Regions from separate parts of the Dehalobacter sp. genome, predicted to be linked through region 2. Evidence: riboswitches for the same ligand, from Rfam matches in the RefSeq annotation. Region 2 holds a riboswitch; each other region holds the start of a gene.
The links. A riboswitch is a leader RNA that binds a small molecule or an ion and turns the genes downstream of it on or off. The one in region 2 is predicted to bind cyclic di-GMP.

Region 1: linked by a shared signal. The riboswitch ahead of OKX56_RS06285 (ArsB/NhaD family transporter) and the one ahead of OKX56_RS06740 (golvesin C-terminal-like domain-containing protein) in region 2 are both predicted to bind cyclic di-GMP.
Region 3: linked by a shared signal. The riboswitch ahead of OKX56_RS13660 (diguanylate cyclase) and the one ahead of OKX56_RS06740 (golvesin C-terminal-like domain-containing protein) in region 2 are both predicted to bind cyclic di-GMP.

The regions. Positions count from the first base shown of each region.
Region 1 covers NZ_JAPDHR010000016.1:9,060-12,343, reverse strand. The annotation lists gene OKX56_RS06290 (NADH-dependent [FeFe] hydrogenase, group A6) at 1-874, shown strand, start outside; partial or broken gene OKX56_RS06285 (ArsB/NhaD family transporter) at 871-2,145, opposite strand; cyclic di-GMP riboswitch class I at 2,332-2,417, opposite strand; gene OKX56_RS06280 (glycosyltransferase family 2 protein) at 2,518-3,284, opposite strand, start outside.
Region 2 covers NZ_JAPDHR010000019.1:5,753-9,036, reverse strand. The annotation lists gene OKX56_RS06745 (ABC transporter ATP-binding protein) at 1-1,241, opposite strand, end outside; cyclic di-GMP riboswitch class I at 1,535-1,618, shown strand; gene OKX56_RS06740 (golvesin C-terminal-like domain-containing protein) at 1,739-3,284, shown strand, end outside.
Region 3 covers NZ_JAPDHR010000055.1:19,594-22,877, forward strand. The annotation lists gene aguB (N-carbamoylputrescine amidase) at 1-844, shown strand, start outside; gene OKX56_RS13655 (LiaF transmembrane domain-containing protein) at 923-1,417, shown strand; cyclic di-GMP riboswitch class I at 1,590-1,675, shown strand; gene OKX56_RS13660 (diguanylate cyclase) at 1,736-3,284, shown strand, end outside.

The DNA of each region.
Region 1 (3,284 bases), on a different contig from region 2:
CTACCGTCTGCAGAACAATAAAACACTTCCGATACTTACGAGCTGCTGTCCGGCCTGGGTCAAATTTATTGAGCATCAGTTCCCTGAATTGTTGGAAGTGCCTTCCACCTGCAAGTCACCGCATATTATGTTCGGTACAATCGTCAAAACCTATTATGCCGAGAAGAATGGCATTGATCCGGACAATATCGTGGTGGTCTCCGTCATGCCCTGTATTGCCAAGAAAGCCGAGGCCAAGCGTCCGGAACTAACTAAGGATGAGCATAATAACGTCGATATTGTCGTCACGACCCGGGAACTTGGCCTAATGATCAAGGAAGCCGGTCTGGATTTTATCAATCTGCCTTCGAGTGAATATGACAAACCATTGGGTGAAACCACAGGAGCCTCAGTGATCTTCGGGACCAGCGGCGGGGTTATCGAAGCTGCGCTCAGGACAGCTTATGAGTGGCTGACCGGTGATGAATTACAGAAAGTTGAGTTCGAGCAGCTCCGGGGAGATGGAGGCTTGCGAAAGGCCACAGTTCAAATCGGCGACAAGATGCTACGGATAGGCATTGCCAGCGGGCTCGGAAACGCCCGGACCCTGCTTGAGGAAATCAGAGACGGTAAGAATCAATACGAAGCCATTGAAATTATGGCTTGTCCCGGAGGCTGTGTTGCCGGAGGTGGGCAGCCCTACCATCACGGCAATTTTGAAATTGTCCGCAAGCGTCAGGAAGCCATCTATCAGGAAGATAAAAATAAAAAGATCAGAAAATCTCATGAGAATTCAGAAATCCAAAAACTTTATCAGGAATATCTGGGCCAGCCTTTCAGTGACACTGCCCATAGATTGCTTCATACTCATTTTGAAGAGAGAGAAAGAATCTAATAGTACCGCAGCAAAATATACGCCGAGGCGATCACAATGGATAGAATCATGAACGGAAATCCGATCAGGAAGTATTTTTTGTAGCTGATCGTATAGCCGTTTTTTTCGGCAATCCCTGAGACAATGACGTTGGCCGAGGCACCGACAATTGTGCCGTTTCCGCCCAGGCAGGCGCCCAGAGCCAGAGACCACCAGAGCGGCTGGAGCTGTTCTGGGGTCAGCCCGCCGAGGACCCTGATTTTTTGAATCAACGGAATCATGGTGGCCACGAATGGAATATTATCGACGAAAGCTGAAAAAATAGCGGAAAGCCAGACAATCAGCATCGCCATGACGACCGGTACACCGCCGGTAAGCCCAAGGCTCCATTCAGCAATCTTATCCAGGACGCCGACTTCGACCAATCCTCCAACTAAAACGAATAATCCGGTAAAGAAGAAGATCGTCGGCCATTCAATCGCCAGAAATACCTCTTCCGGTTCCTCATGGCTCAGCACCATGAGCAGCATGCCTCCGGCCAGCGCAATCGTAGCGGTCTCAACATGGATGACGGCGTGCAGCATAAAACCGACAATGGTCAGAGCGAGCACGGCCAGGCTTCTTTTGAGCTGGGCTCAGTCTTTAATATAGTCGTATTCATTTTGCGACAGCAGCAGGGCGATGGATTCCTTATCGGTCTTTAGCTTTTGGCGATAAAGAAAATAAAAGCCCAATAGGGTAACAGCCAAGATCACAATCGTCACAGGTGCCAGGTTCACCATGAAATCCATAAAAGTAAGCTCTGCCGGTCCGGCAATCATGATATTCGGCGGATCACCGATCAGGGTCGCGGTTCCCCCGATGTTGCTGGCTAGAATCTGGGTAATCAAAAAAGGTATTGGGTTTAATTTCAAGGTTTCAGCAATCACAATGGAAACCGGAACGACCAGCAAAACAGTCGTCACGTTATCCAGAAAAGCCGATAAAACGGCAGTCAGTATAGCCAAAGAGATCAGCAGTCTGATTGGATTGCCTTTGACTTTCTTGGCGACCCAAATAGCCAGAAAGCCGAAGACACCGGAACGTCTGGTCAGATCGACAATGATCATCATGCCGATAAGTAAGCCCAGCGTATTCCAGTCGATGTGTTCCACAGCAGTTTCCTGCGGGAATACACCCAAAAGAATCAGGAGACAGGCACCGAGGGCCGCGGCGACAGCCCGCGGGATTTTCTCCGTTACGATTAGTGCATACGTAGCTACAAAAATAACAAGGGTCAGAATCAAGGTCATGAATCGTGCACCTCCATCATTAGTGTGGTCAATTTTTATTGGCCTAACCGGTTAGAATATACCAAAATAGTTGAAATAAAAAAGAGCAGATCCATAAAAGGAACTGCTCTTCCCTGAGAAGTTCAAAATCCTTGTAGTCTGGCAATCCTGTCAGAATATCCTGGAAATGCATTTGGATTCCATTCATTTTGTATTGCATGCATTTCAAATTCCCTGATTTAGACCCATAACTTTAGCGTCCTTCACTTTCGTGAAGTTTGCCCCAACACATTAAAAATCATATTATATTTTATTTGCAAATCTGAAAAATCCTGATCAACTGGATTGTGTCCAGAAAAGAAGTATAGCATCTCCGTTCATATTTTGTAAAGATCAGTTCGATCTTCTCAAATAATATTCAAAATTCTCGAGTGCCCAGGCATCATGGTACAAATTCCCTTCCCGGGATGCAGGGTCCAAAAGTGAAGTGCAATAGGCTGTTCTTTTTCCATCGGCTAGCTCTTGAAATATTTCGAGGTATTTCCATTTGGCCTTTTTGGCAAAGCTTTCGTTACTGTTGGCTTGCTTGGCCAGCATAAAGCAGGTTTTTATGCTTCTGTTCAGCGTGCAGAGGCTTTGGGCCTGACACTTGTCACAGCCGATGAACTGGGTCATATCAATTTCCACGGTCGTGACAAAGCCGACTTTGAAAGGAGTATAATGCACAATCCTTGGTGATAATTCAGCATCGCCATACCCGCATTCCTCATTCCAATAACCGATCCGGTCAATGAGCTCAGGCCGTAACCCCTGAAGACATCCCGGAATAAAATCCATGATTACATCAATGCCGGCATTTCTCAGCTGAAGATAGGATAGATCATTCTTGACCTGAGGAATGACGGGAGGGAGAAATCTCGGATAAGGGTTATCCCGCATGGTTCCTAAGAGACCCACTTCCGGAAAAGCTTCAAATATTTCCATATACCTGGTCAGCCAGTTTTTGGTCTTGATATAGACATCGCTGTCAATCGTGAAGAAATACTGGTTGGGCTTTCTCTTTCTGAGGTTGTAGTTCAGGACATAGATCGGCCCCCGGTTAACCTTCAAGCGTGTTTTGGATTTAATTCTTTTGTCCTGAAGGCTTTTGATATAATTCC
Region 2 (3,284 bases):
GCAGTAATTTCATATTTCCGACCGATCGCATCTGTAAAATAGACCTCGCCATCCGAAGGTCTGACCAAAGCCAGCAGAAGCCTGATCAACGTCGTTTTTCCGACCCCCGAAGACCCTACCAAGGCTACCATCTCACCGGGTGCTATATCCACCGAAATCTTATCCAAGACCGGTTTTTCTTTCTCATCTGAATAATAGAAGCTAACCTGACGGAAACGAATACCGACATCCTTCTCTTGCGGGACCTGCCCTTCCCGCCTCTCCATTTGGATCTTTTCCAGTTCCTGCAGTCGCTCCGTTGACGCCAGCATCGCGATGATTTGCGGAAAGGCCCTGGCCAAGCTGACAAAAGGCCCTTGAACTTGCTGAACCAATGTCAGAAAAGCAGTCAATGTCCCATAGGAGATTGCCTTTTGAGACAAACGGACGATCCCCCAGCCAAACGCAACCAGGTAACCTGTCCAATATCCCAGCGAAATGATCGTATTGGCAGATAAGGTCGTCTTGTTTCTCTGAATCACCCACTTCATACGGTTTTGATGCAATCCCTGCAAGGTATCTGTATTTCTGTTTTCCAACCGAAACGCTTTCGTAATGATGAAATTTTGGATGGCTTCCTGAATAAACGAGCGGTAGATACTCTCCGATTCCTGCACTTTATGATTCAAGTTCTTCATCTTTCGGCCCCAGATCCGGCTGAACAACACGGTCGAAGGTCCCAGTATGAACGCAATTACTGCCAATCGCGGCTCATAATAAAGCAAGGTTACAAAAGAACCCACTAACTGCACGCCTAATGCCACAATACCCGGGATCACACTAATAATACAACTGGAGATGTTATTGACATCACTTGTCAACCGTGTCATCAGATCCCCGCTATGATAGTTCGAAAGCGGCAGCCATTCTGTCACCATCATCCTTTTGAAAAAACGCTGCCTCAGGGCGTTGGAAAAGCCTTCGCTGACGCGTACAGAAAGCAGTGACCCGGCAATCGATAACATGATATTAAGAAGTATCGCACCGCCTAAAGCAGCACCGGCCATACCGGCATAAGCCAGTTCTCCTGCAATCGCGTAGTCAATCATATGCTTGGAGAGTATGGCGTTTGCAACACCGAAAAGTGCCCCTGTCGAAGTAATCAGCAGAATGACGATGAGCCTGGGAAGAAAGGGGAGAACATCCGGTTTTATCCAGCGAACAAAAACTATTCCTTTTTTAATTTCATCTTGAATAATCATTCTTTTCTCCTGATATTTTGGGAACATACTATTATAGTGCCATAGTTCCGTTAAAATTTCTACTTGATAATTCTTTTTATGTAATATTCGCTAAGATATTATCTTTTTTTAAATAGGACAAAATCCCAATACCCTAGTCCGTTTATCCTATTGAATTTTGTCATTCGGCTTGATATAGTAACTTTAAGTAAGTTTATTACAAAAAATACATAAATTTAACAAAATAACGTAAATTATCGCGTTATTTTCCAACTGGGAATAAAATAGGAGATGAAAGGAATGATCTACAAAACATTTGCTCAAGGCAAAACAGTCGAAAGGCTGTGGCGCAAAGCTAAAGGGTCTAAGGGGATTCCCTATGACAGCCAGTTGCCAAATTAGTTTTTATATAGTCATCTGTTTTTTCAGCTAGAATGAATATAAAAAAACTAAGCTGGCGGCAGCTGGGGAACCAGTTGCTTTTTGTATTTTTATCTAGTTTGGAAAGGAAGAGACCAATGATTAAGAAACGTATCACAAAAATCGCCGCTGGAATCTTCAGCTTCACACTTATTGTGAACACGTGCTTCGCTGTTCATACCGACAAAATGGTTTCTGCTGCGACTACAGTTAAAGATGTAACCCCCCAGGTGGAATTACTGGGAAACCCGTTCAACAAAGCTACTTTTGCCAAGAATGTCTGGGACATGCAGGTCTATAACAACCGTATTTATCTCGCCCATGGTGATTTTAATACGAACGCCGGTCCGATCCCGGTCATCTACTATGAGCCATCCGCCCAAAAATTCATCACGCAATATACCGTTGATGAAGAGGAAATCGCCCAATATAAAGTACTGGACGGCAAACTCTACATCCCTGGCACCGATTCACGGGGAGATTGGAACAATGGCAATTTCTATACCCTTGAAGATAATGACCAATGGCTCAAAAACGCAACCATTCCGAATGCACTTCATGTTTTCGACATGGCACTCTATAACGGTCAGCTTTATGCAGCCTGCGGAACCAGTAAAACAGGTTGGGGCGAAGTTCTTGTCTCCAATGATATGGGGAAAACTTGGACCAGCCGGGTTCCTCTTGGCTTTACATTTTATGGTTCCTGGGCCACTTCCCTCTTTGAGTTGAATCAAACACTGTATGCTTCAGGAAAGATGATGTACATGAAGCCAACTTCGATCACGACATCATACACCAAGTATGTCTCAATGCTTGGAATCACTGACAGCAGCTCCGCTAGACAGATCTATTCAACCAATTTCGCCAATGGCCTCACTTCGTCCTACGTCTACTATATGAAAAAACCTACAACCTTCCAAAATAAACTTGTATATCTAAATAACCGGATCACCACCTCTCACTGGCTTCCCGATTCTATGTATATTGCCAAAAGCATCAATGAATCCACAAAGGTGATATTCCCTGAGACTTCGGCTGTCCCTGCAGATCTGCTCATCAGAGGCAACAGTCTGTATGCGTTAACCAATGTGAAAAATTCTGCCGGCAATTACACGAGTGTCGTCTACCAAACCACCGATCTTCAAACTTGGGACGAAGTATTCCGTTTTAATACAGACACCTTTGTCAGATCCTTTGAAGAAATGAATGGCGACTTTTACTTCGGTCTAGGCTGCGATTCCGCAACTGTGGCCGCTTCTACAGGCAATATCCTTAAGGTAGCCAGTTCTGCCTATCAGGACATCCCCCTAATTCCCGTAACCAACAATCCCTCAGCGAGTGAATTAACACCATCAACCGCTGAACTCACACAAACCATTCCTGCATCGGCTACAGCCCCTATTATTGTGGACAATACCGACAGCAGCTTTATGAGCAATTCCACTTGGACCATCTCTACACAATCCATCGGCTATTACGGCAGCAACATTCTTAATGACGGTACCGTCGGAGCCGATCAAGGCAAATGGGCCATGTGGGTTCCGACAATAACCGAGTCAGGAAACTATCAACTCTATATGAGATGGACAGCAGATTCCACCAGGCCAGCTGCCGCCCCCCTCGAGATTAAATACAACGGTGGCA
Region 3 (3,284 bases), on a different contig from region 2:
CACCAGTAACGTTGAAGAAAATATTGCGGGGGCGGAGACACTGGTCAGGGAGGCAGCAGCCCGGGGCGCGCAGATCATCCTATTGCAGGAGTTGTTCGAAACCCCGTATTTTTGTCAGAAAGAAAAATCGGATTTTTACCTTTATGCAGCAGAGCTAGAAGATAATCAAGCAGTCAGACATTTCCGGAAAATTGCCAGAGAGCTGGAGATCGTCCTGCCGATCAGTTTTTATGAGAAGAAAAACTACGCGCGCTATAATACGATTGCCGTGATTGATGCCGATGGTGAGATCCTCGGCAAATACAGAAAGAGTCATATCCCCGACGGGCCGGGCTATGAGGAAAAATTCTATTTTAACCCCGGTGATACAGGCTTTAAAGTCTGGCAAACGCGCTACGCCAAGATTGGAGTCGGCGTCTGTTGGGATCAATGGTACCCGGAAGCTGCCCGCTGCATGACCCTGATGGGGGCGGAGATCCTGTTATATCCGACAGCCATCGGTTCAGAACCGATGGATCAGGCGATCGATTCCAAAGACCATTGGCAGGCCTGCATGCTCGGCCATGCTGCCGCGAACCTGATCCCTGTGGTCGCATCCAACCGGATTGGTGTCGAGGAAGAGGATGATTCCAAAATCACCTTCTATGGTTCTTCTTTCATTGCCGGACCGCAGGGTAATAAGATAGCGGAGGCTGGACGAAACGAAGAAGCGGTTCTAATCGCGGAATTTGATCTGGACCAGCTCGAGGTTCAGCGGCTGGAGTGGGGGATCTTTAGAGACCGCCGGCCTGATCTATATGGAAGGATTTCTTCCTACGACGGGGAACTTTATTTATCAAAATAATCCATTATCTAACACGAATTTGTAGTTCTTAAATCTCGAGTATCTTATTAACCTTTATAAGGTGAGAGGAGGCTCTATATGAACAAAAGCGGCTTATTTTGGGGAATCATTCTAATCCTTACAGGAGGCTTGCTGCTTATAGATAATCTTGGCAACTGGCAAATCTTCAGTATGGAATTTCTTTGGCCGGTATTGATCCTTATTCTCGGGCTTGCTTTTGAATTCAACTATTTCAGTAAGAAAGAAAGCCCCGGATTGCTAGTTCCCGGTGGTATCCTTACCGTTATTGGTCTGTTGTTCATCTTTGAGACTTTTACACACTGGCAATTTTCCGGATATACCTGGCCGGTCTATCCGCTGGCTGTTGCAGTCGGTCTATTTCAACTCTATTTATTTTCCGGACGCCCGCGCGGTCTGCTGGTGCCTGTTTTTATTCTAACCGCTCTAGCGTGCATATCCTTTACTGGGATGTTTGTAACGTCAATTCAGCGCTATATAGATCTAGGCCTGGTGGTCCCGATCCTGCTGATTCTGGCAGGTCTGATCCTGATCATCCAAAGGAAAAAAACATGAACTAAATTTGGAAACCATGTAAGAAGAATCTGATCTGGATGATAATATCTATTGCATAATATTAATCAATAAATGTATGAATAGTCAGACTCTGAATATTCATACATTTATTGATTATTCATACATTTATTGACAGATTTCGTGTATTTTACTATAATTGAGTTAAAATCATATGATCCATTGGCAAACCTGTTGAAAAGCAGGGACGCAAAGCTACGAGTCTAAGTGCTGAAGCATATTGACAGTCGGGTTGCACACAGAAGATGAAAACCGCGGCTGCTTTGGCCGCGATTTTTTTTTCTGAGGAGGGGATTTAATATGACAGCGGATTCCATCGTTGCAGCCAGTATTTCAATTACCCTGGTCTTGTTGATATCTTACGGATTTTTATATTTTTCCGAGAAGAAACATTATTTCTTAGCATGGAGTCTTTCTGTCTTGATGCTCATGATAACCTATCTTTCCAGAACTGCATTGCTGGAAACCGACAGCCCGTCCGTGGTGCTTCAGATTATCAACTATGCCTCTTCGATCGCAGGGTACTGGCTGATATTCAAGGGTACGCTGTTGTTTTTTAGCAGAAGCTACCCGGTGTTTTGGGATATCGGCACGGGCTTTCTGATCGTTGCTTTTATATGTATTGCTGTTCAGGGAATCTCGGCAACCGCTCTTTTACTTCTATCTGTTGTCTGGATCATTGCATTATTATCCAAAGCTGCTATGACATGCTTAAAAGCAAAAACACCACAAGGCCCGATCCGAATAATACTTGGCTATACCTATATTTTTTGGGCCTTGTCGATTTTACTTTATCCGTTGTGCAAATTAATTAACGTTATTTCACCGTCTGTAGGTTATTTAGTTGCCGGTGTTGTTGGTCTGCTTGCTTATCTTAATATGCAGGCCCTGTATTTTCAAAGCATCCGGGAGGAGCTCGAAAGCAAAGAAGCAAATATCAGAAAACTTGTCATTTATGATAAATTAACGGGGGCCTACAGCCGTACCTATTTTGAAAATGTGCTGGAAGATTTCCTTGATAAAACCCTCATGCCTGCAACATTGGCCATGGGGGATTTTAATGGTCTGAAACTGATCAACGACACCTTTGGTCATGAAAAAGGGGATGAATTGCTTGCTGACGGGATCAGAATCATGCAAGAGACGATCGGCACTGAGAATGTGATTATCCGATGGGGCGGGGACGAATTTATCATTATCATGCCTGGTGTGCCGCTTGATCAGGCCGGCGTGTTTTTAAACAATATTAAAAATAATTTAAAAATCTCCCGCCCGCAAACGGTACCAATAGATATCTCGTTTGGCCTGACGGTTTATGAGAACAGGGAACAACCCCTGGCAAAAATGATCAGCCAGGCTGAGGAAAAAATGTATAGCAACAAATTAAATGAAAGCAAGAAATCCCGCCTTGCCATCATCGAGTTCCTGGAAAAACTGCTCTGGGAAAAAGATTATCAGACGGAAGCCCATGTCATGAGGCTGAAAAGTCTGGTCAGTAAATTCGGCAGTCAGATCGGCCTGTCCCCAAGAGAGATCGTCGAATTGGTCCAAGTTGCAATGCTGCATGATATCGGCAAGATCGGTGTTCCGGGGGAAATCTTAAAAAAACAAGGTGACTTGACCCCGGAAGAATGGAGCATTATGAAAAAACATTCCGAAATCGGCTATCGGATCACGCAGTCGTCCAGGGAATTAGCGCATGTCTCAGAAGCCGTTCTCGGTCATCATGAATGGTGGAATGGAAAAGGTTACCCGCAGGGGCTGAAAGAAGATGAAATCCCGCTGTTCTCGAGGATAGTTTCTATTGTTGATTCCTACGATGTGATCACGCATGAAAGGCCCTATAAAC